One region of the Mycobacterium holstebronense genome, then DNA from elsewhere that is predicted to be linked to it. Evidence: riboswitches for the same ligand, from Rfam matches in the RefSeq annotation. Region 1 holds a riboswitch; the other holds the start of a gene.
What was found. Region 1 has a riboswitch for cobalamin ahead of RCP37_RS16610 (PPE family protein). Riboswitches for the same ligand answer to the same signal wherever they lie in the genome.
Positions count from the first base shown of each region.

Region 2: linked by a shared signal. The riboswitch ahead of metE (5-methyltetrahydropteroyltriglutamate--homocysteine S-methyltransferase) and the one ahead of RCP37_RS16610 (PPE family protein) in region 1 are both predicted to bind cobalamin.

Region 1 is NZ_OY726398.1:3,510,061-3,519,012, reverse strand. Features, by position in the region: partial or broken gene RCP37_RS16625 (PPE domain-containing protein) at 1-446, shown strand, start outside; gene RCP37_RS16620 (pyridoxamine 5'-phosphate oxidase family protein) at 428-1,084, opposite strand; gene RCP37_RS16615 (aminotransferase class I/II-fold pyridoxal phosphate-dependent enzyme) at 1,125-2,441, shown strand; cobalamin riboswitch at 2,463-2,645, shown strand; gene RCP37_RS16610 (PPE family protein) at 2,721-4,457, shown strand; gene RCP37_RS16605 (DUF7676 family protein) at 4,543-5,121, opposite strand; gene RCP37_RS16600 (ATP-binding cassette domain-containing protein) at 5,136-6,875, opposite strand; gene RCP37_RS16595 (FecCD family ABC transporter permease) at 6,872-7,912, opposite strand; gene RCP37_RS16590 (ABC transporter substrate-binding protein) at 7,909-8,952, opposite strand, start outside.
Region 2 is NZ_OY726398.1:1,198,528-1,218,256, forward strand. Features, by position in the region: gene metE (5-methyltetrahydropteroyltriglutamate--homocysteine S-methyltransferase) at 1-951, opposite strand, end outside; cobalamin riboswitch at 1,073-1,286, opposite strand; partial or broken gene RCP37_RS05680 (SDR family oxidoreductase) at 1,331-1,991, opposite strand; gene RCP37_RS05685 (thiolase family protein) at 2,106-3,251, shown strand; gene RCP37_RS05690 (crotonase/enoyl-CoA hydratase family protein) at 3,248-4,045, shown strand; gene RCP37_RS05695 (gamma carbonic anhydrase family protein) at 4,051-4,569, shown strand; gene RCP37_RS05700 (CPBP family intramembrane glutamic endopeptidase) at 4,650-5,369, shown strand; gene RCP37_RS05705 (enoyl-CoA hydratase) at 5,383-6,192, opposite strand; gene RCP37_RS05710 (CaiB/BaiF CoA transferase family protein) at 6,244-7,329, shown strand; gene RCP37_RS05715 (3-hydroxyacyl-CoA dehydrogenase) at 7,372-8,124, shown strand; gene RCP37_RS05720 (NAD(P)H-dependent flavin oxidoreductase) at 8,165-9,163, shown strand; gene RCP37_RS05725 (fumarylacetoacetate hydrolase family protein) at 9,221-10,177, opposite strand; gene RCP37_RS05730 (VOC family protein) at 10,174-11,280, opposite strand; gene RCP37_RS05735 (TetR/AcrR family transcriptional regulator) at 11,277-11,918, opposite strand; gene RCP37_RS05740 (bifunctional 3-(3-hydroxy-phenyl)propionate/3-hydroxycinnamic acid hydroxylase) at 12,009-13,541, shown strand; gene RCP37_RS05745 (alpha/beta fold hydrolase) at 13,538-14,392, shown strand; gene RCP37_RS05750 (VOC family protein) at 14,389-15,405, shown strand; gene RCP37_RS05755 (amidohydrolase family protein) at 15,420-16,451, shown strand; gene RCP37_RS05760 (hypothetical protein) at 16,526-16,651, opposite strand; gene RCP37_RS05765 (class I SAM-dependent methyltransferase) at 16,795-17,433, shown strand; gene RCP37_RS05770 (SIR2 family NAD-dependent protein deacylase) at 17,441-18,154, opposite strand; gene RCP37_RS05775 (Rv1152 family transcriptional regulator) at 18,183-18,566, shown strand; gene RCP37_RS05780 (class I SAM-dependent methyltransferase) at 18,563-19,384, opposite strand; gene RCP37_RS05785 (DUF1697 domain-containing protein) at 19,410-19,729, opposite strand, start outside.

The sequences.
Region 1 (8,952 bases):
CCGGCCCCGCCCCCGCTGCGGCGCCCGCTCTTGCGCCGGCGCCGCCCGCAGCTCCGCCGGCGCCCCCTCCGCCGCCCGCGCCGCCGCTGGCCCCGGGCGACAGTCTGGCCGCGATGTATCTGGTCGCCGGCGCGAGCCAGCAGGCCCGCCGGGCCGCGGGCACCAGCGCGCGCCGACGCAAGGCCCCCGAACCCGACGCCGCCGCGGCGCCCGCGGAGGCCGTGGTCGCCGAGGAGAAGGTCAAGGCCCGCCGGCGACGGCGCGCGAAGGCCGACATGCTCGGCCGCGGCTATGAATACATGGACCTGGAAGACGCCGCGGACGCCGCGGACGCCGTCGAGCCGAGCGGACTCACCGCCCTGGCCGCCGACGCCTTCGGTGGCGGTGCCACCACGCCCATGACGCCGGGCACCTGGATGCCGGAGCGTCAGCGCGGTCTGCGGTAAGACTCCAGGTACGACGGCAGCGCGATGGCCGGGTCGAGGTCGGCGGCCGGCTCCGGGCGTCCGGCGACCATCCGCAGCGGAACCACGCCCGCCCAGTGCGGCAACGCGACGTCCTCGGGTTCGTCGTTGGGCCCGCCGTCGCGCACCGAGGCCGACACCTTCACCAGATCGAGCGCCAGCACTGCCGTGGCCGCCAGTTCCCGGCGGTTGGGTGGCCGGGCGTCGGCGGCCCGGCCGGGTGCGACGTGATCGAGCAGTGTGTTCAGCCCGAGCCGTTTCTCGGCCTCGTCATCGACGAGGCGGGCGGCACCGATGACGACCACCGAGCGGTAGGCCATCGAATGGTGCAGCGCCGAGCGGGCCAGCACCAGCCCGTCGACCAACGTGGCGGTGACGCAGACCGGCAGCCCCGCGGGGCCGGCGGCCAGCACCGGGCCGCTGCCGGTGGAGCCGTGCAGGTACAGCGTCTCGTCGACCCGGGCGTGCGTGGTCGGCAGCACCACCGGATGGCCGTCGCGGGCGTACCCCAGGTGACAGATCAGCGCCTCGTCCAGGATGCGGTGCACGATGTCGCGGTCGTAGCGGGCCCGTTCCCGATACCGAGTGGGGGTGGTTTGGGGTGTCGGTGCGTAGGACACGGGGTTGCCTCCATTAATGTACTAGTGCAATATAGGAGATGTGCCAGTACAATACAGCATTACCGGCGGGGGAGCCGAGGCCATCGCGGCCAGCGTCGAGGAGGGCATCGCGCAAGGCGCGTTGGCTCCCGGGGCCGCGCTGCCGCCGATCCGCGGGCTGGCCCAGCAGCTCGGCGTGAACCCGAACACCGTCGCCGCTGCCTACCGGTTGTTGCGCGACCGCGGCGCGGTCGAAAGCTCCGGCCGCCGTGGCACCCGGGTGCGTGATCGGCCGGCGACCACACCGCGTTCGCTGCGCGGGTTGGCCGTGCCGCCGGACGTGCGGGACCTGTCCACCGGAAACCCCAACCCGGCGCTGCTGCCCGTTATCGCCGCGATGCCGGCGTACCCCGGGCCGGTCGTGCTTTACGGGCATCCGCCCATCGCGTCGGCGCTGGCCGAGCATGCCGCGGCCGAGCTGGCCGCCGACGGTGTACCGGCCGACCAGCTGGCGGTCACCTCCGGAGCCCTGGACGGAATCGAGCGGGTGCTCTGCGCCCACTTGCGGCCCGGTGACCGGGTGGCCGTCGAAGATCCGGGGTGGCCCAACCTGCTTGATCTGCTCGGCGCGCTGGGGCTGACCCCGGAGCCGGTCGGAGTCGACGACGACGGTCCGCTGCCCGCCGACCTGGCCCGCGCGCTGCAACACGGGGTGCGCGCGGTGGTGGTGACCAGCCGCGCTCAAAACCCAACCGGCGCAGCCGTTTCGGCGGAGCGAGCGGATGCACTGCGGGCATTGCTGGCAGATTCGGAGGTGCTGCTGGTCGAAGACGACCACGGTGCGGCGATCGCCGGGGTGCCCCTGCACCCGCTGGCAGGCGTGACCCGGCACTGGGCGTTCATTCGGTCAGCGGCCAAGGCGTATGGCCCGGATCTGCGGCTGGCGGTGCTGGCCGGTGACCAGCGCACCGTCGAACGGGTGCAGGGCCGCCAGCGGTTGGGGCCGGGCTGGGTCAGCCACCTGCTGCAGAACCTGGCCGTCGAACTGTGGCGCGACGATGCGGCGGCGCGGCGGGTGGCCGAGGCCGAAGCCGCCTACCGGGCGGCCCGCGCCGGGCTGTGCGCGGCGCTGGCCGACCGGGGCGTGATCGCGCACGGTCGGTCCGGGCTCAATGTGTGGATTCCGGTGTCAGACGAGGCGGTGGCGATGACGGCGTTGTTCGCCGCAGGCTGGGCCGCGGCCCCGGGGGCGCGGTTCCGGATTCGGGCCACTCCGGGCCTACGGGTCACCATCGCCGAGCTGGCGCCCGCCGACGTCGACGCGCTGGCCGATGCGGTCGCCGCTGCGGTGCGCGGCCCCGGCCGGGCCAGCGTGTAGTCGCGCTTTACGGGCGTTGCGGGCCGCAGCGTGCGATAATGCCCCGGTACGGCAACGATGGTGCAGGAAGCCGGTGTGAATCCGGCACGGTCCCGCCACTGTGATCGGGGAGCGACCCTCAACTGCCACGGCTCTGATGGAGCTGGAAGGCGAGGCGAGCGTTGATCCGAGAGTCAGGACACTCACATCGTCGCATCCTGCGACCCGGGGCGGTGTACCCCGAGAGAGCTGACAAACCCCAATGTTGCGCCCTTTTCGGGTGGCATCCGGCGGTGTGCGATGACTGCACCGATCTGGATGGCCTCTCCGCCAGAAGTACATTCAACGTCACTGTCGGCCGGCCCCGGGGCTGGTCCATTATTGTCATCGGCCGCTGCGTGGAGCGCGCTGAGCACTGAATACGCCGCGATCGCCGACGAGTTGACGGCGGTGCTGGGCGCAGTGCAGGCCGGGGCATGGCAGGGCCCGTCCGCCGAGGCGTTCGTGACCGCCAATGCCCCGTATCTGGCCTGGCTGCTGCGCGCCGTCACCAACAGTGCCGCCACGGCGGCGCAACAGGAGACAGCGGCCGCCGGTTACACCGCCGCGTTGGCGGCGATGCCGACCATGGCCGAGTTGGTCGCCAACCATGTCACCCACGCGGTGCTGGTGGGCACAAACTTCTTTGGTGTCAACACGATTCCGATCGCGCTGAACGAGGCCGACTACGCGCGGATGTGGGCGCAGGCCGCCACCGTGATGACCGTCTACCAGGCCGTGGCCGGCGCGGCGGTGGCGACCGCGGCGGCAGCTCAGACCGAACCGGCGCCGGTGGTGCTCAAGACTCCCGGCAGCGCGGCCGACACCGCGCCGCAGCCACCGCAGTGGTTTCTGGACTTCGCCAAATGGCTCGAAAGCCTGGTCCCGCATCCGCCCTACCCCGACAGCAGCCAGTACCCGCTGTATGCCGAATTGCAGGAGTTCTTCAACAAGATCGGCTTCACCGGTCTTGCGGATCCGCTCGCCGAATTCTTCGCCAGCCTGCAGAACGGGTCGTCGTTGCTGCCGCCGTGGGGGGTCCCCGGGTCGTGGCTGGGCTGGACCGGCAACCCGCTGAGCTTCTTCAACCCGGGGAACTTGGCATACATCTTCTCGGTGCCGTTGGACCCGGGTTCGTACTTCGCCTTCACCAGCATCGTCATCATCGACGACCTGATCGCCATCATGTACACCGCGCTGTTCAACCCGCAGGGCCTGGCGCTCGTCATTCCGATGGCGATGGTCGAGATCGTCACCTCGACGATCGGCAACACCATTCAGGCGCTCAATTACCTGCTCACCCAGACGGTTCTGCTGCCGGCGCTGTTGCCGGCGCTCGCCGCCACGGGTGTGTTGGCTCCGGTAGGGGTGATCGGGGGTCTGGGTATCGGAGGCTTGGCGCACCACTTTGCGACGGTCCCTGCGGTGCCGCCCCCGCCCGCCCCGCCACCCGGGCTGGTGATGGCCCAGCCGCCGGCTCCGGCTCCCGCGCCGGCGCCTGCTCCGGCTCCCGCACCCGCCCCGGCGCCCGCACCGGCAGCAGCCGCCCCGCCGCCGCCCGGTGCGCCGCCGCCGACTCCGGCCGGACCACCATCGGTCACGATGCCGGCCTACATGTACATGGTCGGGGGCCTGGATATGGGCGCTCGTCGGGGATCGGGCACCAGCACGCGCAAGAAGGCGGCGCCGAAACCGGACAGCGCGGAGGTTCCCGCGGAGGAGTCGGCGGAACAGACGGCCCCGCAGCGACGTCGGCGCCGTGCCAAGGCCGGCATGCGCGGTCGCGGCTACGAGTACATGGACTTGGAGCCGGAGCCGATGGAACTTGCCGGGACGGTCGCCTCGAGTAGTGGTGCCGGCTCGCAGGGCTTCGCCGGTGGGACCCGCCGGGTGGCCAGCGCACGGCCGAGCGGGCTGACCGCCCTGGCCGACAACGGGTTCGGCGGTGGGGCGATCAGCCCGATGATGCCCAACACCTGGCCGGCAGAGCCGGACTAGCCGGACCGGCTGTGTTGAAATTGCGGCCAGGGCTGTTCCCGCCCCTCCGTGCACAGCCCTGGGCGCAAAATCAACGTCGCTTTTCCTAGCCGCCGCAGCGGATCCGATTCCCGCCGCGGTCCAGCGCGTCCGGCCCCAGGCCCAGATACTTCTCGCGCAGCTTGTCCCACAACTCCAGCTGGCCCCACTCGGGCTCGTCGCGCATCTGCTGGTCGTTGGTGAGGAACGGGTTCGGCAGCATCACGGTCATCATCTGCTCGTCGCGCCCGTTGAACAGGCGCACGCCCCACGACTGGGGGTTGCCGTCCTTGCCGATGCGGCGGTACAGCTCGGCCCGGGTGCATCTCCGAATGCGGCCCAGCTCGTTCCCGCTGGCCCGGTGCTTGCCGATGCACAGGTGAAAATGCCAGCGGCCGAAGTCGATGGTGGCGTAGCCGTCGAGCATGCCGATCTTGCGCGGCGCGTTGGGTGCGGCCACCTCCCAGGCCGCGCCTTCCATGATGATGCCGAACCAGATCTCGTTCCAGTACTCGTCGAAGCACAGGTGCAGCAGGTCCAGCAGGCTCTGCTGATCGGTCGGCAGCGGCCAGCGTTGTTCGCGACCGCGGTCTTCGGTGTCGACGATCGGGGGATCGGCGACGACGGTTCCGGTGTTCTCGGTCATGGGAATCCCTTCCTTCATGGGTTCAGGCGAACCTGGGGCTTGTGGGTCAGTGCGCAGTCGCCGCACAGCCCGCCGCCGGGCGTGCGATAGAACAGGCAGCAGCTGGCTCGGCGGTAATCTGTCCCGGAGTCGCTGAAACTTACTGCGCCAGCGAGTCGTTCGTCATCGCACATGGTGCGCGCGAGGTCCCAGATAGGCTGGTCTGCAAGGTCCCCGCCATGGTGCCAGCGCAGGGCGCGGGCAGCGCCCAGCGCTGCGGAGGCGATATTGCCTCGCAGCAGCCCCTCCGAGATCGGACCGAGCCGGCGCACCGCGACGGCCAACGGTTCCAGGTGCCCGGTCAGGATCATGTCGGCCAGCGCCGGCTCCAGTTCGTCGTTCGTCGAAGACCCCTGCCAGGCCGTCGGATTCGGCAGGTACAGGCGGACCGGCCCGCCCGAATCGGCGTACCAGAGCTGGTCGGGATCCAGATCGATCAAGAGGCTGTGCTCGGCGAGTCCGCCCAGACCGATCGACCACAGTCGTGCCGCGAATCCGAGATAGAAGGTGGACACGGCCACGCGGAGATCTGCGGCTCCGATGCGGTCCTGCACGCCGGCGATGGCACCCGCGAGCAGATCGGGATCGGTGTAGAGCTGTGTCACCGGATGCCAGTCAGCATCGTCCGCGGTCCCGGTGGAGACCGCGAAATATGAGCTGACAGCCGATAACTCGGCCAGTGCCGTGATCGTCTGATCCTGGGAGGCGCAGCGGTGCGGGGTCGCTGGCAGGGCGCGCAGTCGCTGCGGCAGGTCGCGCAGCGCGGTGATCTGATTGCCGCTGGAGGTGCGCAGCGTGATGGCAGCGTGATCGGTTGCCGTGAGCACGATTTCGGCGGAATCGTCGATGCCCCAGCTTTCCCGAGACAGCACCCGGATCAGTGCGGAGCGCAACGGCTCTTGGGCGTCGACCCGGGCGGTGCGTTCGTTATTAGCCTCGATGAACTCGAACATGCCGCTAGCCGGGTCGAAACGCAGGGTGTCGTTGCCGAACATGTCCCCGATGCGCCCGGACAACATCAACTCCTCACCGACGGTGTCCACCAGGATGCCCGCCGGATCCATCAGCCACACCCGATCGGCCACCCGCAGCGCCAATTCCAGGTCGTGGGTGCTGAGCACCACCGCCAACTGCTGGTCGCGGGCGAGTTCGCGCAGCAGCCCGAACAGTGCGGCCCGCGACGACACGTCCAGGAACGCGGTCGGCTCGTCGAGGATCAGCAGACCCGGCTGCTGGGCCAGCGCGCGCGCGGTCAGGACCCGCTGGCATTCGCCGTCGGACAGTTCGGCCGCCGGCCGCGATGCCAGATGCTGCGCGCCGGTCGCCGCCAGTGCCCAGTCGATGATCTCCTCATCGGCCGGGCGAAGTCGGGCACCCAGCCCCAGGTGTGGGATGCGGCCCAGCCCAACCAGTTCCCGCGCCGACAACAAGCCGGGGTCGACTCGTTCGGTCAGCACCACCGCGACCCGGCGGGCCAGTTCGTCACGGGGGAGCGCGGTCAGGTCAGCGCCGTCCAACAGAACACGTCCGCCGAGCGCGGGCTGCAACCCCGCCAGGGTGCGGATCAGGGTGGACTTGCCGGCACCGTTGGGCCCGATCAGCACGGTCAGTTCGCCGCGGCGGGCCTGGGCGGCCAGCCCGGTCGCCACTGTCGTCGACCGGCGCCGGCTGCGGTAGCCGATCGCCAGGCCGGCGAGCTCGACGGCCGGGTTCATGACGGCAACCCCGATCCGCGCCGGGCCCGCAGCAGCACGGCGATCACCACCGGCGCCCCGACCAGCGCGGTGACCGCGTTGATCGGGATGACCAGGTCGCTGCCGGGCACCTGGCTGACTATGCCGCAGGCCAGCGCGGCGACCGCGCCCAGCAAGACCACCGCCGGGACCACCACTCGGTGATCGGAGGTGCCCATCACGATGCGGGCCACGTGCGGCACCACCAGGCCGAGGAACGCGATCGGTCCGCAGAACGCGGTCGTCACACCGGCCAGCAGTGAGGCGGAGACGACTGTGACGATCCGGGCCCGGTGCACGTTGATGCCCATCGTCGCCGCGTAACTCTCGCCGAGCAGCAGGGCATTGAGCGGCCGGATCGTCATCGCCGCGGTCAACAGCCCCACGGCCACCAGCGGCAGCAGCAACTCCAAATCGGCCCAACCGGTTCCGGCGAAGCTGCCCAGGCCCCACAACAGGTACTGCTGCACCCGCTGCGGATCGGAGTACACCAGCGCCAAGCTCACCAGCGCGGTGCTGGCCGCGCCGATCATCACGCCGATCAGCAGCAGCGTCGCCGCCGAGCGGGTCCATCGCGACAGCACCAGAACCAGCGTGAGCATGGCCGCCGCCCCCAGGGCCGCCGCGATCACTTCCGCGGCGCGGCTGGCGCCGGCCACTGCGGAGGTGAAACCGCCGCCGGCCGCCCCACCGAGTAGCACCACCACCGCAACGCCGAGGCTGGCCCCGGAGCTCACGCCCAGAATGTAGGGATCGGCGAGGGTGTTACGGAACAGGGTTTGCAGCTGCAGGCCGGCGACACCCAGCGCGGACCCGGCGGCCAGCGCGGTCAGCACCCGCGGCAGTCGCATGTTCCACACGATCACCTGCCAGCGCGGGTCGGAGGGTTCGGCGCCGAACAGCACCTGCACGGTGTCGAGCACCGGCACCCGCACCGGGCCGAGCACCAATCCCAGCACGGCCAGCAGAACCACCGTTGCGCTCAGCGCGGTCAGCACCACGGCGATACGCGGCTTCATCGCGGCACCCGCCGGTAGAACTCGAAGGCGTGGTTGGCAGCGAGCTCAGGATGCAGGATCGCGACCAAGTCGCCGAGCAGCAGATCCGGTCGGGCCGTGCCGCGTTCCCAGTAGAGGTTTCTTCCTTTTTCTGGCCCGGTGCCCTGAGCCTTGGTGGCCGACCACACATGGCCGGTCCGCAGCGCGGTCAGCTCGCCGTAGCGACTGTCGCGGGCCACCGCGTCGCCCAGGGTTTGCCAGTCGTCGGTGACCAGCCAGACCGGCGCGGTGCCGGCACGCGCGTACACCGACTCGAAGTTCAGTTGCCGGTTCTCGGCGCCGGTGTCCGACAGCCAGGGGTAGGTGCCCCCGGCGTCGGCGACCAGACGCCCCGAGTAGCTGTCGCCGGTGGGCATCGACCAGCTGCCCGAATACATGGTGCCGACCAAGACCTCGACGGGCTTGGCTGTGGCGGCTTGCGCGGCCAGGGCGTGATATCGGTCGCGGATGTCCTGGTAGACCTGCGCGGCTTGGCGTTCGGTCCCGGTCAGCGCGGCGAACACCTTGATCCACTCGGCGCGGCCCAGCGGGGTGGCCTCCAGCCATTCGGCGTCGGCCAGTACCGGGGTACCGGCTTCGCGCAGCTTGGGATAGCCGGGATCGTCGATGCCCTCGGTGACCAGCAGGTCGGGGCCCGCGCCGATCACGCGCTCGATATTGATCTGGCCGCCGGGGGCGTAGCCGACGATCTCACCGGTCTCGATGCGCGCGCGGATCTGCGGGTCGGCGACGGCCGCCGGACTCGCCACTCCTGTCACCACACCGGCTTGGCCGAGTTCGGTGATCATCGCCAGGTGCGTCGTCGAGCCCGAGTAGAGGCTGTGCACCGGGACGGTGATCCGCTGGGCAGTCGCCAGCTCGCCGGTCAGCGCCGGCGCGGGCGCACCGCAGCGCACCAGCACCCAGGACACCGGCTTTCCGCCGAGGTAGGGCCGCTTGACCGTCAGAACCTGGTAGCTGCCGTGGTAGGTGATGGCGAAGTTGGTGGCTTCGGTCAGCGT
Region 2 (19,729 bases), 2.3 Mb from region 1:
CGACGCCAGCTTGGCCAGCGCGGCCTGCAGATCGGTGCGCCAGATGTTGCGGCCGTCGACCACGCCGGCGACCAGCGTCTTGGAGGCCAGCTCCGGCACCGACGCGATCTTGGTGTCCGCGCCGTAGACCAGGTCGACGCCGATCGCCTCGACCGGGGTGCGGGCCAGGGCGGGCAGTCCCGCGCCCGGGTCACCGAAGTAGGTGGCCACGAAGATCGACGGCCGCTTGCTCAGCGCGCCGAGACGGTTGTAGACCTGCTCGGCCAACGCGGGGGCGTCGGCGGAGATGTCGGTCACCAGCACCGGCTCGTCGATCTGCACCCACTGCGCGCCGGCGTCGGCCAGCTTGCCCAGCAGCTCGGCGTAGATGTCGGTCAGCTCCTCGAGGCGGGCGATCGGTGCGTCCGCACCGTCGACGGCCTTACTCAGCAGCAGGAACGTGACCGGCCCGATGATCACCGGCCGGGCCACGTTTCCGCCGAAGCCCTGCTCCTGGGCTTCGGCGAGCTCGGAGAGCACCTTGGCCGGGTTCAGCGTGAACTTCGTGTCCGGGCCGATCTCGGGAACGATGTAGTGGTAGTTGGTGTCGAACCACTTCGTCATCTCCAGCGGGGCGATGTCCTTGTTGCCCCGGGCTGCGGCGAAGTAACGGTCCAGCTCATCGGCGACGCCGGCCACCCGCGCCGGGAGTGCGCCCAGCAATACCGCGGTGTCGAGCATCTGGTCGTAGTAGGAGAACGTGTTCACCGGTACCGAGTCGAGCCCGGCGGCGGCCAGCTGGGCCCAGGTGTCGCGGCGCAGGCCGGCGGCCACCTTCTTCAGTTCGTCCTGGCCGATCCGGCCGGCCCAGTAGCTTTCGGTGGCGCGCTTGAGTTCGCGGCGCGGCCCGATACGAGGTGAGCCGAGAACGGTGGCGGTAAAGGCTTGAACGGTCACGATTTGATCCTTCAATTGACGAGGGTGGGTCAACGCCAGCAGTCGCCCAGCTGATCCGGTCCCGTGCCTATATATAAAGCACTATAACCCTCAAAACCAGACGCCTATTCCGCGAGGCGTTGATCCGCCGGGCGCGGCGCGCCCAGCACAACGGGCAGGTATTCGGACTCGCAGGCGCGCACCGAGGTGCTCCTAATGGCCGTCGCTTCCCAGTCCGTGGGCGAGCCCGTGACCAGTGCTTATGACGGCGGTCGTTCCTGCATACCGCTGCGGGACAGTCCCGGATTCTCACCGGGTTCCCTCTTGCGCTCCATGGAAAACTGCGTAAACCGTGGTGCGCTCGATGCCGAGGCCGCCTGGCGGCGACAACGGCAAACCAGTTGCGTGATCGAGATTACTCGGCTCGACCGGCCGCGAGTGCCTCCGGGATCGGGGTCTGGCCGTCGTTGAACTCGATGGTGCGACCGACGGTCGACGTGTCGGCCAGGCACGCCGCGATCACCTGTGCGACGTTGCCGCGGGAGACCTGCCCCTTGCCGGTATCGGGGCCAACAGCGATCCGGCCGGTCGCCGGATCCAGGGTGAGCCGGCTCGGGCCCAGCACCGTCCAGTCCAGATCGGTGGCACGCAGATGGGCGTCGGCGGCGGCTTTGGCCTGCGCGTACGGAAAGAACGGATCGTCGTCGGGAACTCCGTGATCGGGACCCGCGCCGAAGTAGGACACCATCACGAATCGCCGCGCGCCGGCTTTTGCGGCGGCGTCGATGCTGCGAATGGCGGCGTCGCGGTCGACGGCGTAGGTGCGTGCCGGGTTGCCGCCGCCGGCGCCGGCGGAGAACACCACCGCATCGTGGTCGGCCACGAGTCGCGCCAGGGCGTCAGTGTCGAGCTGCTCGATGTCGGCCACCACCGGAACCGCACCAGTGACCGCGACCTCCTCGGCGTGGTCGGGGTTGCGGAACACCGAACTGACCTGGTTGGCCGCTATGGGCGAGGATGCGGGCGAGCAGCAGGGCAATCTTGCCGTGGCCGCCGATGATCGCGATGCGTGCCATGGATTCGACGGTACGCGGAAGCCTGGAGTGACCCCCGTTGACGCCGGCCGAGCGCGCCGGTCGACAATCGAGGCAACAAGACCCGAACGAACTGAAACGAATTAAGGAGCACCCATGGCTGAAGCCGTCATCGTCGAAGCGGTGCGCGCGCCTGTCGGCAAGCGCAACGGCGGACTGTCCGGGGTACACCCGGCCGAGCTGTCCGCCCAGGTGCTCAACGGGCTGGTCAACCGGGCCGGCGTGGACCCGGCGCTGGTCGACGACGTGATCTGGGGTTGTGTCATGCAGGCCGGTGAGCAGGCCTTGGACATCGGCCGCACGGCGGTGCTGAGTGCGGGATGGCCGGAGAGCGTGCCCGCGGTGACCGTGGACCGCCAGTGTGGATCCAGCCAGCAGTCGGTGCACTTCGCCGCCGCCGGTGTGATCGCCGGACACTACGACGTCGTGGTCGCCGGTGGCGTCGAGTCGATGTCGCGTACCCCGATGGGTTCCTCGCTGGCTAACGGCGGCCGGCCGTACGGGGATTCCTTCAAGGCGCGCTACAGCCAGACCCCGAACCAGGGCATCGGTGCCGAGATGATGGCCACCCAGTGGGGGTTGAGCCGTACCGCGCTCGACGAGTTCGCGCTGGCGTCGCACGAAAAGGCCGGTGCCGCACAGGATGCCGGCGCCTTCAAGGACGAGATCGTCTCGATCACCGACTCCGAAGGCAACGTCGTCAGCGAGGACGAGGGCATCCGCCGCGGTACTACGCTGGAGAAGATGGCCCAGCTCAAGCCCGCCTTCAAAGAGGACGGCGTGATCCACGCCGGTAACTCCAGCCAGATTTCCGACGGCTCGGCGGCGCTGCTGTTCATGTCGGCGGCTAAGGCACGTGAACTGGGCCTGACCCCGCTGGCTCGGGTGCACACCGCGACGCTGGCCGGCTCTGACCCGGTGATGATGCTGTCCGGCCCGATCCCGGCGACTCAGAAGGCGCTGCAGCGCTCGGGTCTGAGTGTCGACGACATCGGCGTGTTCGAGGTCAACGAGGCGTTCGCCCCCGTGCCGATGGCCTGGCTGGCCGAGATCGGTGCCGACCCGAAGAAGCTCAACCCCAACGGCGGGGCGATCGCGCTGGGCCACCCGCTCGGCGGATCCGGCGCCCGGATCATGACCACCATGCTTTACCACATGCGCGCCAACGGAATTCGCTACGGTTTGCAGACCATGTGCGAAGGCGGCGGCCAGGCCAACGCCACCATCCTGGAGCTGCTGTGAGTGAAGGGGCCGTTCTGGTAGAACGGCTTGGACAGCTGGGCAACGTCCTATTGATCACGATCAACCGGCCCGAGGCCCGTAACGCGATCAACGGCGCCGTCAGTGCCGGCATCGGCGACGCCTTGGCGCAGGCTCAAGACGACGACGAAGTGCGCGCGGTAGTGCTCACCGGCGCCGGCGACAAGTCGTTCAGTGCCGGAGCCGACCTCAAGGCGATCGCCAACCGGGAGAACATCTACCACCCGGAGCACCCGGAGTGGGGTTTCGCCGGCTTCGTGCAGCACTTCATCGACAAGCCCGTCATCGCGGCGGTCAACGGCACAGCACTGGGCGGCGGCACCGAGATCGCGTTGGCCAGCGACCTGGTGATCGCCGAGCAGCGCGCCCAGTTCGGGTTGCCCGAGGTCAAGCGTGGCTTGATCGCCGGTGCCGGCGGGGTGTTCCGCATCGTCGACCAGTTGCCCCGCAAGATCGCGCTGGAACTGCTCTACACCGGGGAGTCCATCTCGGCGGCCGACGCGGCCCGCTGGGGACTGGTCAACCGGGTGGTCGAGGACGGCGGGGCACTGGAGGCAGCCCTGGAACTGGCCGAACGGATCACCGGCAACGCGCCGTTGTCGGTGCGGGCCAGCAAGCGGATCGCCTACGGCGTCGATGACGGCGCCATCCCCGGCGAAGTGGACGGTTGGGCCCGCACCGGCCGGGAATTCTCCGCGGTGCTGCGGTCCGAGGACGCCAAGGAGGGACCCCGGGCGTTCGCCGAGAAGCGCGCACCAGTGTGGAAGGCGCGTTGAGCGGCGTGCCCGAGCCGCTTCTCATCTCCATCCGCGGGCGCGCCCCGCAGCTACACCCGGAGGCCTGGGTGGCGCCCAACGCCAGCCTGATCGGCCAGGTCAGCCTGGCCGCCCGGGCCAGCGTCTGGTACTCGGCGACACTGCGTGCCGAGGTCGAACCGATCGAGATCGGCATCGACACCAACATCCAGGACGGCGTGACCGTCCACGTCGACAAGGAGTTCCCCTGTCGAGTGGGGGCGCACGTCAGCGTCGGGCACAACGCGGTGCTGCACGGCTGCACCATTGAGGACGACTGCCTGATCGGGATGGGAGCGATCGTCCTCAATGGCGCCGTCGTGGGGGAGGGCTCGCTGGTCGCGGCCGGTGCCGTCATCCCGCAGGGGATGGTGGTGCCGCCGCGGTCACTGGTGTCGGGGGTGCCGGGACGGGTGCGGCGCGACCTGAGCGAGGCCGAGGTCCGCAACAATCGGCACAACGCCGCGGCCTACCGGCGACTGATCGAAGTCCATCGAGCGAACTAACGCATTTGGGCCACCGGCCGCCGTTCGGCCGCTACGTTTTAGGGACGTTGCTTAACCCGCCGCTGATGGGACGTCCTCCTATGACCCAGATCAGTCCAACCCGCCCCGGCCTGCTGCGTGAGATCACCGACATCATGACCAGGGTCGCCCTGCCCTATCACGAGCCACGGGCAGTGGTGCAACGGCGGCGCGCCGTCGTCGGAGTGGTCGTGGTGATCGGCGCCGCGGTACTGGCCGCCATGCACAGCAAGCTTCCAGGCGACGCGGCGTTCTACTGGCTGTCGCTGGTCTTGGCCGTGGTGTGGACGGTGGGGGCGGTGGTAGCCGGACCGCTGCACCTGGGGGTGTTGCGGTTCCGCGGACGCAACGAGCGGCCGGTGTTCACCGGAACCGGCGTCGGCCTGGTGCTCGGCGGGGTGTTCCTACTGGGCGGGCTTGCCGTGCAAGACATTCCGCCACTGGCCGACCAGGTGGTCGCCATCTTGGCCTACACCACCGAAGTCTCCTGGCGGCTGGTGGTGCTGATCGCTCTGGTCAACGCGATCGCCGAGGAGTTGTTCTTCCGCGGCGCACTGTTCAGTGCGTTCGGTCGCCGCTCCCCGCTGGTGTTCTCCACCCTGCTCTACGTCGCGGCGATGATGGCCGCGGGCAACCTCATGGTGGGGGTGGCCGCGCTGGTGCTCGGTACCGTCTGCGCCCTCGAGCGGCGCGCTACCGGTGGGGTGCTGGCTCCGGTGCTGACCCACCTGGTGTGGGGGCTGGTGATGGTGCTGGCGCTGCCCCCAATCTTCGGGATGTAGGCGCCCTCAACCTTTACGAGTCGGTGAAATTGGGGGAGCGCCGCTCCTGAAACGCACGAGCGCCTTCGCGGAAGTCGTGGGCGTTCAACAGGATTGACTGCCCCACGTATTCGCGGTCCAGGGTGGCATCCAGCTCGGTCAGCGTCGCGGTGTTGATGGCGTGCTTGGTCTTCGCGTACGCCGCGGCGGGCCCGGCCAGCAAGCCGGCCAGCAGCTTGTCCACCTCGGCGTCGAACTCCTCGGCCGGGTACACCGCGCTGATCAGCCCCCAGTCCAAAGCGTCGGCGGCCGACAGCCGTTCAGCCAGCAGCGCCAACCGCATGGCACGGGTCCGGCCCACGGCCGCGGCGACCAAAGCGGACGCGCCACCGTCGGGCATCAACCCAATCTTGGTGAATGCCAACAGGAAAAAGGCCTTGTCCGAGGCCACGATCAGATCGCAGGCCAGGGCCAGTGACACACCGATACCGGCCGCCGGGCCCTGCACTACGGCCACCACCGGCCGCGGCAACGCGACGATCGCCCGGATCGCGCGATTGGCCTCGACGATGATCTCCGTTGCCAGTTCATCGCTTGCATCCTCGGCACTGATCCCGGCACCGGAGCAGAAGCCGCGCCCCGCCCCGCCGAAGCGCACCGCACGCACGCGCGGGTCGCGGCCGGCGGCTTCCATAGCGTCGGCGATACCGGCCAGCACACCGGTGGTCACCGAGTTGAGGCTGTCGGGGCGGTCGATGGTCACCGAGAGCACCCCGTCGGTCAGGGTGACGGACACGCCCGCCACCGGGGCCAGGGTGTCGATGCCGGAGTCGATTGCAGTCATGGCCCTCACCCTAGGATGCACATCACACAGGCACACGACGAGGAGGCAGATATGGCGGGACCACTGGCGGGGCTGCGGGTCATCGAACTGGCCGGGATCGGGCCGGGACCACACGCAGCGATGATCCTCGGCGACCTGGGCGCCGATGTGGTCCGCGTGGAGCGGCCGCCGAAATTCGGTGGCGGTGCCAGCAAGGACACCATGCTGCGCAACCGCCGCTCGGTGACCGCCGACCTGAAGTCGCCGGAGGGCCGCGACCTGGTACTGCAGCTGGTCGCCAAGGCCGATGTGCTGATCGAGGGATTCCGTCCGGGTGTCACCGAGCGACTCGGCCTGGGCCCGGAGGACTGCGCCAAGGTCAACGAGCGGCTGATCTACGGCCGGATGACCGGCTGGGGGCAGACCGGCCCCCGCGCTCAGCAGGCTGGCCACGACATCAACTACATCTCGCTGAACGGCACTTTGCACTCCGTCGGCCGCAAGGGGGAGCGCCCCGTGCCGCCGCTGAACCTGACCGGTGACTTCGGCGGTGGGTCGATGTTCCTGCTGGTCGGCATCCTGTCCGCGCTGTGGGAGCTGCAGCGTTCCGGCAAGGGGCAGGTGATCGATGCGGCGATGGTCGACGGGGCCAGTGTGCTCTCGGCGATGATGTGGAGCTTCCGCTCGCAGGGACTGTGGAGCGACGAGCGTGGCGTCAACATGCTCGACACCGGTGCGCCCTACTACGACACCTACGAATGTGCCGACGGGAAGTACGTGTCGGTCGGCTCGATCGAGCCGCAGTTCTACGCCGAACTGCTGGCGAAGCTGGAGCTCGACCCCGCCGAGTTGCCGGCGCAGAACGACGTCAGCGGTTGGCCGGTGCTGCGGGAGAAGCTGACCGCGGCGTTCGCCGCCCACGACCGTGACCACTGGGCCAAGGTGTTCGCCACCTCCGATGCCTGCGTGGCGCCGGTGTTGGCGTTCAACGAGGTGCAGGCCGACTCGCACATCACCGAGCGCGACACGTTCTACGACGTCGACGGTTACTTGCAGCCGATGCCCGCGCCGCGGTTCTCCCGCAGCGTTCCCGACGTCCCGACCCCGCCCGCCGTTCTGGGAGCCGACAACGAGTCCATCCTGAGCGACTGGGTATAGTCCCGACCAACCAGACGGTTGGGACTGAGAGGGGCCAAGAGAGTGCAGATCAAGGACGCGGTAGCCGTTGTCACCGGCGGTGCCTCCGGGTTGGGATTGGCGACGGCAAAACGCCTGCTGGACGCCGGTGGGCAGGTCGTGGTGATCGACCTCAAGGGCGAGGACGTGGTCTCCGAGCTCGGTGACCGGGCTCGCTTCGTGGAGGCCAACGTGGCCGACCCCGAGGCGGTCGGTGCGGCCCTGGACGTCGCGGAATCTCTTGGCCCCGTGCGGATCAACGTCAACTGCGCCGGAATCGGCAACGCGATCAAGACGCTGAGCAAGGACGGTGCCTTCCCGCTGGATGCCTTCACCAAGATCATCCAGGTCAACCTGATCGGCACGTTCAACGTGCTGCGCCTGGCGGCCGAGCGGATCGCCAGGACCGAGCCGATCAACGGCGAGCGCGGCGTGATCATCAACACCGCCTCGGTGGCGGCGTTCGAGGGCCAGATCGGGCAGGCCGCCTACTCGGCGTCCAAGGGCGGCGTGGTCGGCATGACGCTGCCGATCGCCCGTGACCTCTCGCGTGACCTGATCCGGGTCTGCACCATCGCTCCGGGCCTGTTCAAGACGCCGCTGCTGGGCTCGCTGCCCGAAGAGGCGCAGAAGTCGCTGGGTGCGCAGGTGCCTCACCCGTCGCGGCTCGGTGACCCCGACGAGTACGGCGCCCTGGCCGAGCACATCATCAACAACCCGATGCTCAACGGCGAGGTCATCCGCCTCGACGGTGCCATCCGGATGGCACCCCGATGAGCGCTTGCGCGAAGAGCATCAAGCAGAGCTAGGAGTCCTTATGGCAATTACAACGAAGTTCACCGAGACGTTCGGGGTCGAGCACCCCATCGCCCAAGGCGGCATGCAGTGGGTGGGTCGCGCGGAGTTGGTGGCGGCGGTCGCCAACGCCGGGGCGCTGGGTTTCCTCACCGCGCTCACCCAGCCGACGCCGGCTGACCTGGCCAACGAGATCGCCAAGACCCGGGATCTCACCGACAAGCCGTTTGGGGTCAACCTGACCATCCTGCCGGCGATCAACCCGCCGCCCTACGACGAGTACCGCCAGGTGATCGTCGACGCCGGCATCAAGATCGTCGAGACGGCGGGCTCCAACCCGGCGCCGCACCTGCCGATGTTTCACGACAACGGAATCAAGGTGCTGCACAAGTGCACCTCGGTGCGGCACGCCGTCAAGGCGCAGAGCCTGGGCGTGGACGGCATCAGCATCGACGGGTTCGAATGTGCCGGTCACCCGGGTGAGGACGACATCCCGGGCCTGGTGCTGATCCCGGCTGCCGCGGCGCAGATCGAGATCCCGATGATCGCCTCCGGTGGGTTCGCCGACGCTCGCGGCCTGGTCGCGGCGCTGGCCCTGGGTGCCGACGGCGTCAACATGGGCTCGCGGTTCATGTGCACCGTGGAGTCCTGCATCCACCAGAACGTCAAGGAAGCCATCGTCGCCGGCGACGAGCGCGGCACCGAGCTGATCTTCCGCTCGCTGCACAACACCGCGCGGGTGGCCAGCAACGCGGTGTCTCGCGAGGTCGTCGAGATCCTCAAGAACGGCGGTCAGTTCCCCGACGTCCAAGAGCTGGTGGCCGGTGTGCGCGGCCGCCGCGTCTTCGACGAAGGCGACGTCGACGCCGGAATCTGGACGGTCGGCACCGCGATGGGGCTCATCAACGACATCCCGACCTGCGACGAACTGGTGTCGCGGATGGTGTCCGAAGCCGAGGAGATCATCCTCGGACGCCTGGGCAACATGGTCGAGGACGACGACGAGGAGAACGTCGCCTAGCGACTGCCGGAGTTTGCGTAGAGGGCTGCGATCCGATTCGGGTCGCAGCCCTTTGCGTTAGGCGCCGGTTGCAGAGGCGGCGTAGCGCACGGTGTTGCGTTGGGCGCCCAAGTCGATCGCCCCGTCGTCGGTTGCCACGGCGGCTTCGACGATGTCGCCGTCGCGCAGGTAGCGGGGATTGCCGGCCTGCCGTTTGAAGAAGGCCTTCCACTTCAGTGCCGGTGGCAGTAAGGAGCCGAGGATCTCGATCGGCTTGGGCGGGGCGCTGAGCGCGGTGCCGGCCGGAGTGCCGGTCAGGATCAGATCACCGGCGGCGAGATTCTGGAATCGGGTCAGGCTCTGCAGGGCCTGGAGGGGCCGATACACCATGTCGCCGTCCACGGTCATGTCCTGACGGATCTCGCCATTGACCGCCAGGCGAAGGCGCAACTGCCCGAACCGTGCCCAGTCTGCGGCGTCGAGCAGCACCAGAGCCGGGCCGACCGGGGTGAATCCGGGGTAGGACTTGGCCTCGTAGAACTGGGTCTGGGGCAGTTGGACGTCACGGGCGGACACGTCGTTGGTGACGACCAGGCCGGCGATCAGCTGCGGCAGGTCGGCCTCGGAAATCGTTGCACCGACCGGGATATCACGACCTACGACGAGGCCGATCTCGACTTCGTAATCGAGCAGGCGGACATGGCTGGGCTTGACCACGTCGTCGAACGGGCCGGTGATCGACGCGGAGGCCTTGCGGAAGAAGGTCAGCGGCACCGACGCGGGGTTCATGCCGGCGTCTTTGATGTGCGAGACGAAGTTGGTCATCTGGGCTATCACCCGGCACGGCACTGTCACCGGGGAGAGCAGGGCGAGCCCGTCCACCGGCACGCTGTCGTGACTGCCCGCCGCGGCTTCGATGGCGGCCCGATCGGCCAACAGCTCTCCGGTAGTGGTGGCGCGCGAATCGATCCGGGCGGCTCCGGTCGGCGTACGCACCCACCAGCCGTCGGCGGTGCGAAGTACGGAAACGGTCATGAGGAGGCAACTTTCAGTAGGCCGGCCAGCCGGCGGACGTCGAACTCGTTGTCGCCGCGCAGTGCGGCCAGGATCGCGCGCGCCTCACTGGGCGCCGTCCGCACCTCGGTGCCGAGGAAGTTCTTGCTGGCCGGTGGTCCCCACTGGGCCAGCCCGGACGCGGTGAAGGGCGCCCAGCCCGGCTCCACGGTGTTGTCGAACATGTCACCGTCGGTGAAGTGTTCCACCAGAAAGCCGTCGGGATCGCGCCAGTAGTCAAAGATCTGGCTGCCCTGGATGTGGCGGCCGACGCCCCAAGACCGGTGATATCCCAAATCTTTGAGGTACTCGCCGCCGGCGGCCAGGGCATCGAGGTCGCAGACCTGATACGCCGAATGCACGTAGCGGTCGGCTGGGCCCAGCGCGATCGCCAGGGTGTGGTGGTCGGCCGGGGTGGTGCCCCGATCGCAGCGGATAAAGCTCATGGTCGGTCCGCGCTCGCGTTGCCCGGGGAAGTACTGAAAGTCGCTGACGATCATCCCGAGGGTGTCCAGGTACCAGTTGAGCGTCTGAAGGTATCGGGTGCTCTGCAATACCACGTGGCCAAGGCGTTGCACGATTGCCGGTGTGCGCGTCGGGCGTTGGGTGGCGTTGGACCTGCGCACCGTGTGGCCGACGTTGAAGAGCTGCGGGGTTTGCGCCGGCAGGGCGTCGAGCTTGTGGGTGGACGATACGACCCGGACCACCATGCCGTTGGGATCGAGCAGGTTGACGCTGACCCCGCCGAGCGATTCGGGCAGCGGGGCGACGCGGCCGTCGGTGGCGGATGCCAGCCGAGTCAGGTCCGCCGTGTCTTGCGCACGAAAAGCAGCCCCGCGAAAACGGTTTCGGCTCCCGCGTCGGATGATGACGCACGGTTCGGCGGCGTCCGCGCCCCGCAGATGCAGTTCCTGCTCGGTCCGCAGTGCGGTGGCGAACCCGAATGCGTGGGCAAACTCCTCTGCGCGCGCCAAGTCGGGCTTGTCGAACTCCAGCCACGCCAGGTCCTCGACCTTGATGATCGGCTTGGTTGACCGGCCGATGTGTTCACCGCGGTGTGCGCCCTGGGTGCTGTGCAGCGTCATCGTCCGGCGTTCTCGGCGTTCTCTGAGAGCAGGCGCAGCGCCGTGCTGTAGAGCGCATTGGCGTGCATGTCGAACATCTCGATGAGATCGATGGCCTGCTCGTCGACTTCGTTGGCGATGAACAGGCCGTCGGCGCCGGCGATGGCATAGGTGACCAGCTGACGCATCTGGGTTTCGGTGAGTCCCGGGGTGAGTTCGCCCAAAGTCTGGGTCAGTGCAACGGCAGTCTGGGTACGGGCCTGGATGAACATCGCCCGTGCCCGCGCCTCGATGGGCCGGCGTTCCAGCGCCAGCATCAGCCCGAGTCGGATGAAGTCCGGTGATTCCAGCAGGGCCTTGGCGATCTGCATCGCCAGCCCCTGAACCCGCTCGTGTGCGGTGCCCTCGGCGGGGACCTGCCAGGCGCTGAGCCAGCTAACGAAACTGCGCTCGATGACGGCGGCGATCAGATCGTCCTTGTTCTTGAAGTGCCAATAGATCGAGCTGGCGGGCAGCTCGCACTTGGCGCTGACCAGGGCGATGCTGGTGCCTTCGTAGCCGCGCTCGGCGGCGATCTCGGAGGCGGCATCGAGGATGCGCTCGCGAGAGAGCTCGCCGTCAACCCGTTTGCGTCGCTGTGGCTGACTCGTTTTCGCCATCGCGTCTCTCCTGGAGCCTTGACTCTGTAGTGATCGCTACATTACCGTAGCGATCACTACAGAACAAGTTTCTCGGAAGCGAGAGCGGGCATCGTGAGTACAGACACCTACGACGTGGCGGTGATCGGCTATGGGCCCACCGGTGCCACGGCCGCCAACCTCTTGGGTCAATTCGGCCTGAAAGTGATTGTGGTCGAGCGTGATCCGGATATATATGGCCGTGCCCGCGCGATTTCCACCGACGAAGAGGTCATGCGTGTTTGGCAGTCGGTCGGTCTGGCCGAGCGACTGCAGCAGGACATGCTGCCCGACCTTCCGTTGAATTTCGTTGACGCTGCCGGTGTCCCGTTCATCGATCTGAAGATCACCTCGCGTGGGTGCGGGCACCCGCCGCAGCAATTCCTGTACCAACCGGCCGTCGATCGCGTCCTGCGTGAGGGCGTGCAGCGCTTCGCGAATGTCGAGGTGTTGCTGGAACACGAATGCCTGCGCCTGCTGTCCACGGGTGACGACGTCGAGCTCCTCTGCGCCGACCTTGGTACCGACACCTTCAAGAGGCTCCGCGCCCGCTACGTGATCGCTGCCGATGGGGGAGCGTCGCCGACCAGGGGACAGTTGGGGATCGGCTATTCGGGTCGCACCTACGGCGAGCGCTGGGTGGTCATCGACACCAAAGTCCTGCAGGAGTGGGATGGCTACGACCGGTTGCGGTTCCACTGCAATCCCGCCCGGCCGATGGTCGACTGCCCGACCCCGTTGGGGCACCACCGCTGGGAGTTCCCCGCCCGAGCCGGTGAGGACGAGCAGAAACTCCTACTCGAGGAAGAGATCTGGAAGGTCCTGGGTGTCCAGGGCATCACCCCCGAGCACGTCAAGATCCTTCGGGCGGTGATCTACAGCCATCATGTCCGTGTCGCCGATCGCTGGCGGGTGGGCCGGGTTTTCCTGGCCGGCGACGCCGCGCACGCCATGCCGCCGTGGATCGGACAGGGTATGTCCTCCGGCGTGCGTGACGTGGCCAACCTGTGCTGGAAGCTCGCGGCGGTACTCAACGGGCTGGCGCCGGAAGGGCTGCTGGACTCCTACCAACTAGAGCGCAAGCCGCACGTCACCGAGACCACCCGGCGTGCCCGGATGGTCGGGCGAGTCATCACCGAACGTAACCGGGCCATAGCCGTAGTGCGCAACCATGCCATGCGTGCGCTGACGCGCGTGCCCCTGGCACGTTCCGCGTCACAACGCCGGATGTGGGTTCCCGAAGCCCGCTACGCGGAGGGCTTCTTCTCCGAGAGTCGACATCGTGCCGTTGGATGGCAGGTCCCGCAGCCGTGGATCACCGCCGGCGACGGCACCAGCATTCGCCTCGACGATTTGCTGGGCGGCGACTGGGCCATCCTGCACACCGGCCAGCTACCACCGGGCGCGGACGACTGGATGGAACTGGGTATCCCAGCGCACCGGATCTCCGATCCCGGCCTAGTGCGTTGGCTGCGCAGCAGAAAGGCAACCACGGTGGTGCTTCGCCCGGACGGATTCATCTACGCCGCAGCCGGATCCGGAAAATCACTGCCCGCGCCCCCAGACGGCTACTCCGCCGCAGTAAGAAATGAGGTAGCCGCATGACCGCCACCGACATGATCGAGCGCACCGTCGCCGTGGCCGGCCGACCGATATTCCTCACCGAGGCCGGCAGCGGGCCCGCGGTAGTGCTGCTGCACGGCGGGGGACCGGGCGCCACCGGGGTGTCGAACTATTCGCGCAACATCGACGCACTGGCGCAGAACTTCCGCGTCATCGTGCCCGACATGCCCGGCTACGGGCGCTCTGGCAAACACGTCGACCAGGCCGACCCGTTCGGCTATCTGGCGGCCACGGTCCTTGGCCTACTTGATGAACTCGACATCGGCACCGCGCACCTGGTCGGCAATTCCTACGGCGGGTCATGCGCGCTGAGACTGGCCCTGGACAACCCGGCCCGAGTGGGCAAGCTCATCCTGATGGGCCCGGGCGGCATCGGGACCACCCGTGGCCTTCCGACCCCTGGACTGCGAAGTCTGTTGTCCTACTACGGAAGCGACGGGCCCAGCCGCGCCAAGCTGGAAGCCTTCATCCGTACCTATCTGGTCTACGACGGCGGCTCGGTTCCCGACGATCTGATCGATCTGCGCTACGCCGCCTCCATCGATCCAGAGGTGGTGGTCAACCCGCCGCTTCGCCGGCCTTCGGGACCGACGGCGCTGCGGACACTGTGGCGGATGGACCTGACTCGCGATAAGCGCCTGAAGGAATTGGCCACCCCGACTCTGGTGCTGTGGGGACGCGACGACAAGGTCAACCGGCCCGCCGGCGGCCCGCTGCTGGCGAACCTGATGCCCAACGCCGATCTGGTGATGACCGCCCGCACCGGGCACTGGATGCAGTGGGAGCGCGCCGAACTGTTCAACCGCATCGTCACCGAGTTCCTCGCACCATGACCACCATCGCCGCACCTTCGCTATTCGGCAACGTCCGCCTGGGGTACGTCGCCGTCGAGACGCAACGGTTCGCCGATTGGCGACGATTCGGTCGCGACGCCATCGGCATGCACGTCGACGACACGCTGCCCGATGTGATGCGGTTCCGGCTCGACGACAACGCATGCCGATTCCTACTGCGTCGCGGCCCGGCCGAGGACGTCACCGCGCTCGGCTGGGAACTGGATGACCACAGCGGTTTCGATGAGGTCGCCGCGCGGGTGGCGCGGCACGCGGTGCCGGTTGTCCAGGGGACCGCGGAGGAGGCAGCGCTGCGCGGGGTCGAGCGGCTGGCGCGATTCCCCGGACCCAACGGTCTGGTCCAGGAGATCTTCACCCGGCCCCAAGCCGCCGACGGGCCGTTGGAGGCCGCGGTGCGCGGGGGATTTGTCACCGGCGAAGGCGGTATCGGCCACGTCGCCATCACCACCAAGCGGCCGCAACAGATGCGCGGCTACTACGCCACGGTGTTTGACGCGCGGCTCTCCGATCTCATCGACGAGACGATCAGCGGGGTCAAGGTCAAGATCCGATTCCTGCGGGTCAACCAACGCCACCATTCGGTGGCGATTGCCGCCGTGAACCGCCTGCCGATCAACCCGATCCGCACCCGCGTGCAGCACGTCAACATCCAGGTCGCGGAGCTGGACGACATGACCGCGTCCTATCAGCGGGTCAAGCAACTGGGTTTCGACATGGCACTGGCCGTCGGGCAGCACACCAACGACCGGGAGCTGTCGTTCTACGCCAAGACGCCGTCCGGTTTCGAATGGGAAGTCGGGTGGAACCCCCTCGTCGTCGACGAAACCACCTGGGAGCCCACCACACATCAGGGCATCAGCACCTGGGGCCACACTCCCGAAGGCCACACCGTCATCGACAAGCTCAAGCAATTCGGGGCGGGCGCGGCATCGCTGCTCCACCGCGAAGACATGGTCGCCGCCTTGTCGGGGGCAGGCATTCCCGACAACTGATCCGAGGAGCCCCGATGCTGCGAATCGACACCCATCACCACCTGATCCCACCCGACTATCGCAAGGCTCTGCGCAAAGCCGGGATCGACGAAGCCGGGGGACGGGCGCTCCCGGAATGGAGCGCGGACGCGTCGCTAGAGGCCATGGCCGACCTTGATGTAGCCACCGCGATCTTGTCGGTGTCGACCCCTGGCACCACCTTCGTATCCGGCACGGACGATGCCGCGGCGTGGGCGCGCGACCTCAATGACTACACGGCGGCCCTGGTCGCCGCGCATCCCGACCGGTTCGGCTTCTTCGCCACCATCCCTATGCCGCATCTTGATGCGTCGGTGGCCGAAGCCACCCGCGCACTGGACGAACTCGCCGCCGATGGTGTGGTGCTGCTGGCCAACAGTGCCGGCGTGTACCTGGGCCAAGACGGGCAGGACGAGCTGTTCACCGCGCTGAATGAGCGCTCGGCCGTGGTGTTCATTCACCCCGCCGATCTGCCGGGGCCGGCCGTACCCGGGGTTGCCCCGTTCGCCACAGATTTCCTGTTGGACACCACACGCGCCGCTTACCTGTTGGTGCGCAACGGTATTCGTCGCCGCTACCCGAAGATTCGTTTCATATTGAGCCACGCCGGGGGTTTCGTGCCGTATGCGAGTCACCGGATGGCGGTCGCAATCATGGGCGACACCGGCCGGAGTCCCGCGGACAGCCTCGATGATTTCGCCAGCTTCTACTTTGATACTGCGTTGTCATCCAGCGCCGCTGCGCTGCCGACCCTGTTGGCCTTCGCGAAACCCGGGCATGTCACCTTTGGCTCGGATTGGCCGTTTGCGCCGATCGCCGCGGGGAGATTGTTCGCTGCTGGTCTGGAGACCTATGCCGGTCTGGATCGAGCCGACCGTGATGCGATCGACCGGACAAATGCGGTGGGGCTTTTTCCTCGGCTCGGCGTTGGTGCCGCTGCGATCCGCCAGCCGGTGATGCAGAAGCTGCGGCACTCAGCCAGTCGTTACGCTGTGCGGTCCTTGGCGCGCATGATCAGTCAAAGCTGAGGTGTCGTCCGCAAGGCGGCGACCTGCGCGCAACCGCACCTATTGAAAGGCGCCGCTGTCGCGGCGCCGATCAATCAGCTGGCCAGCGAATGCAGGCCGTCGAACTGCTCCGAGGTGTCGCCCTCGACGAGGAAATCGCCGTGGTAGAGGGCCTCGAAGTCAACCTTGATGACGTCGGCACTTGAGTCGTCGATCCACATGAGCCTGAGCTTATTGGTCACTATTAAGGAATCATTGAGTCACGTTTCGGGAAATGGTGGCAATACTACTGACCGGTAGCCTTTGCGGGGCCTGTGCTCGGGGACCTGCCAGCGACCCGCTCCACCGAGCTAGGGTGGCTGCCATGAGCGCACCGGACACCCTGGACAACCCGCTGTTCGCCCGGATCTGGACCTTCATGTCCAGCCGCGAGACCGACTGGTTGCGGGACCGCCGCCGAGAAAACCTCGAGGGTTTGTCCGGGCGGGTGCTCGAGATCGGAGCCGGCACCGGCAGCAACTTCGGCTTCTACCCGGACACCGTGACTGAGGTGGTGGCCGCCGAACCCGAGTCACGGCTGCGGGATGCCGCCGTGTCTGCTGCTGCGGCCGCGTCGGTGCCGATCACCGTGGTGGCGAGCACCGTGGAAGCCTTGGACTCCGGGGAGCCCTTCGACGCGATCGTGTGCTCGCTGGTCTTGTGTTCGGTCGATCGTCCCGAGGACGTGCTGCGCCAGCTGTTCGCCTTGCTGAAGCCCGGCGGGGAGCTGCGCTACTTCGAGCATGTCGCCAGCGCCGGGATGCGCGGCGGACTGCAACGGCTGGCCGACGCCACCTTCTGGCCCCGCCTGTTCGGCAACTGCCACACCCACCGTGACACCGAGCAGATGATCACCGCTGCCGGCTTCGTCGTCGACAGGGCGCGGCGCGGGCATCAGTTCCCGGCGTGGGCGCCGGTGCCGGTGTCGGAGTTCGCGCTGGGCTCGGCCAGCCGCCCGGCCTGATACAGGGTCAGCCCAGCAGAAACGGCAACCGCTGCGCCATGCCCGGCAGTGCTGCCGAGGCGGTGGTTTGCAGGAACACCGTGGCTCGCTCCGACAGCGGCGTCGGCTCCGGGTTCACCTGGATGACGGTCTTGCCCAGCTCCAGCGCTCGTTCGGGCAGGCTGGCCGCCGGATACACCAAGCCAGATGTGCCGACCACGATCAGCGCATCGGCGGCGTCGACGGCCTCGACCGCTGCGTTCCACGGCTCGTCGGGTAGCTGTTCGCCGAACCACACCACGTCCGGGCGGATCAAGCCGCCGCACTCGCACTGCGGGGGCATGATTTCGAGTACGGGCTCTGCCAGCTCGGGCAGCTGCGTGTCGTGCGGTTGCTCGCAGTCCGAGCAGCGGAACGTGAACATCCGGCCGTGCAGATGGTGAACCGAGGAACTGCCGCCGCGCTCGTGCAGATTGTCGACGTTCTGGGTGATGACCTGGACGTCGGCGTGCTGTTCCCAGTCCGCGATCGCGGTATGGCCCAGGTTCGGCTCATAGCGGCGGGCCAGCTGGCAGCGCCACACATACCAGCCCCAGACCAGTTCCGGCTGCCGATTCCAGCCGTCGATGCTGGAGACCTCGTAGGGGTCGTACTGCGACCACAGCCCCTTCTCGTCATCGCGGAAGGTAGGTATCCCGCTCTCCGCTGAGATCCCTGCGCCACTGAACACCACCACCCGCACGCCACCAAGATAGCGGGATACTGGCCAAATGGACTTCGCCGACCTGCTGGTAACCGACGTGCATGCCGACGTGCCGCTGTTCGAGCAGATCAGGGTCGCGCTGATCGAGGCGGTCCGGGCCGGATCACTGCCCGCGGGAACCCGGTTGCCTACGGTGCGTGAGCTGGCGAGGCAATTGGGCCTGGCGGTCAACACCGTCGCGCGCGCCTACCGCGAGTTGGAAGCCGGCGGCGTCGTCGAGACGCGGGGCCGATTCGGCACCTTCGTGGCAAGCAGTGACCCGGCCGATGCGGCCATGACCCAGGCGGCAAGCGCTTTCGCGGCCGCGGCCCGGGCGGTCGGTTTGAGCAAGGCCGATGCGCTGCGCTACCTCGACACGGCCTTCGACAGCGCCGGAAGCGGTGCTTCTTAGCCGAATTCGAGCAGGGTCAGGGACGGACGGACCGGGTCTAGGAAGCGCAGCCGATAGGCGCTCGAGAGCAGGGTGTTGAACAGCCAGCCGCGCCCGGCCGGCAACGGCAGATCGCGAACGGCCCGGATGCCGGGCATGGTGTTCACCAGATCGGCGGCCTCGCTCACCGACAGGTTGAACGGCATCGGCGGCGCCTTGTACCGCAACGAGGTCCACACCCCGCGGCGGATCAGCATCGCCATCAACGGCGGCGGCACATCGAAGAGCAGTCGCCCGCCCGGGAAGCGGCGGGCACACTCGGCGATCAGGGCGAGCGACTGCTCAGGCTGCAGGTACATCAGCAGGCCCTCGGCGCTGATGAACACGCCCTTGTCCGGGTCGACCTGGTCCATCCAGCTGTAATCCAACGCGGATTGGGCGCACACCGAAACCTGCGGCGACGCCGGCAGAAGCCGGGTGCGGATGTCGACGATCGGTGGGAGATCGACGGTGAGCCAGCGGAACGCGGCGTCGGGAACGCTTGCGCTCACCCGCCAGAAGCTGGTCTGCAAGCCCTCGGCCAGGGCCACCACGGTGCCCGACGGGTGCTGGCGCAGGAACTGTCGGGTCTGGTCGTCGAAGGCCAAGGCGCGCAGCGCGATGTCTTGACGTGTCGGCCCGAATTTCGCGAAATCGAAGTCGATCGACTCGGCCAGGCTGATCGCCATCGGGTCATCGATGATCCCGTCGGGACGGCGGGCCTCTCTGGCCCGAGCGTTCAAGGTCAGCAACGCGGTTTCGGAGACCCCGGTCAGGGTGACTTTCTGTGCCTGGCTCACGTCTGCGACCTTACCGGTGCGCGGCTCAGCGCAGCATTTTGTTCAGGGTGCGCAGGTTGCGGGTGGTGGTGGTCGACTTGTACCGCTTGTTGCCCATCGTCTTGCCCACGGTGCTGGTCAGGGTGTCGCCCTTGGGGATCTGCCAGTAGATCACCCCGTCGCCGGGGGCGATCTTCTCGTCGGTATCTGCTGCCAGCTTCGACAGTTCAGTCAGCGCCGCGTTGTCGGCGACGAACGTGACATAGGAGTGCACGTCGGGAATCTCGGGTTCGAAGGGATAGGCCGCCACGATGTCGCGCACCGTCTCCACGTCGTAGACCAGCACCCAGGCCTCGTAGCCGAAGC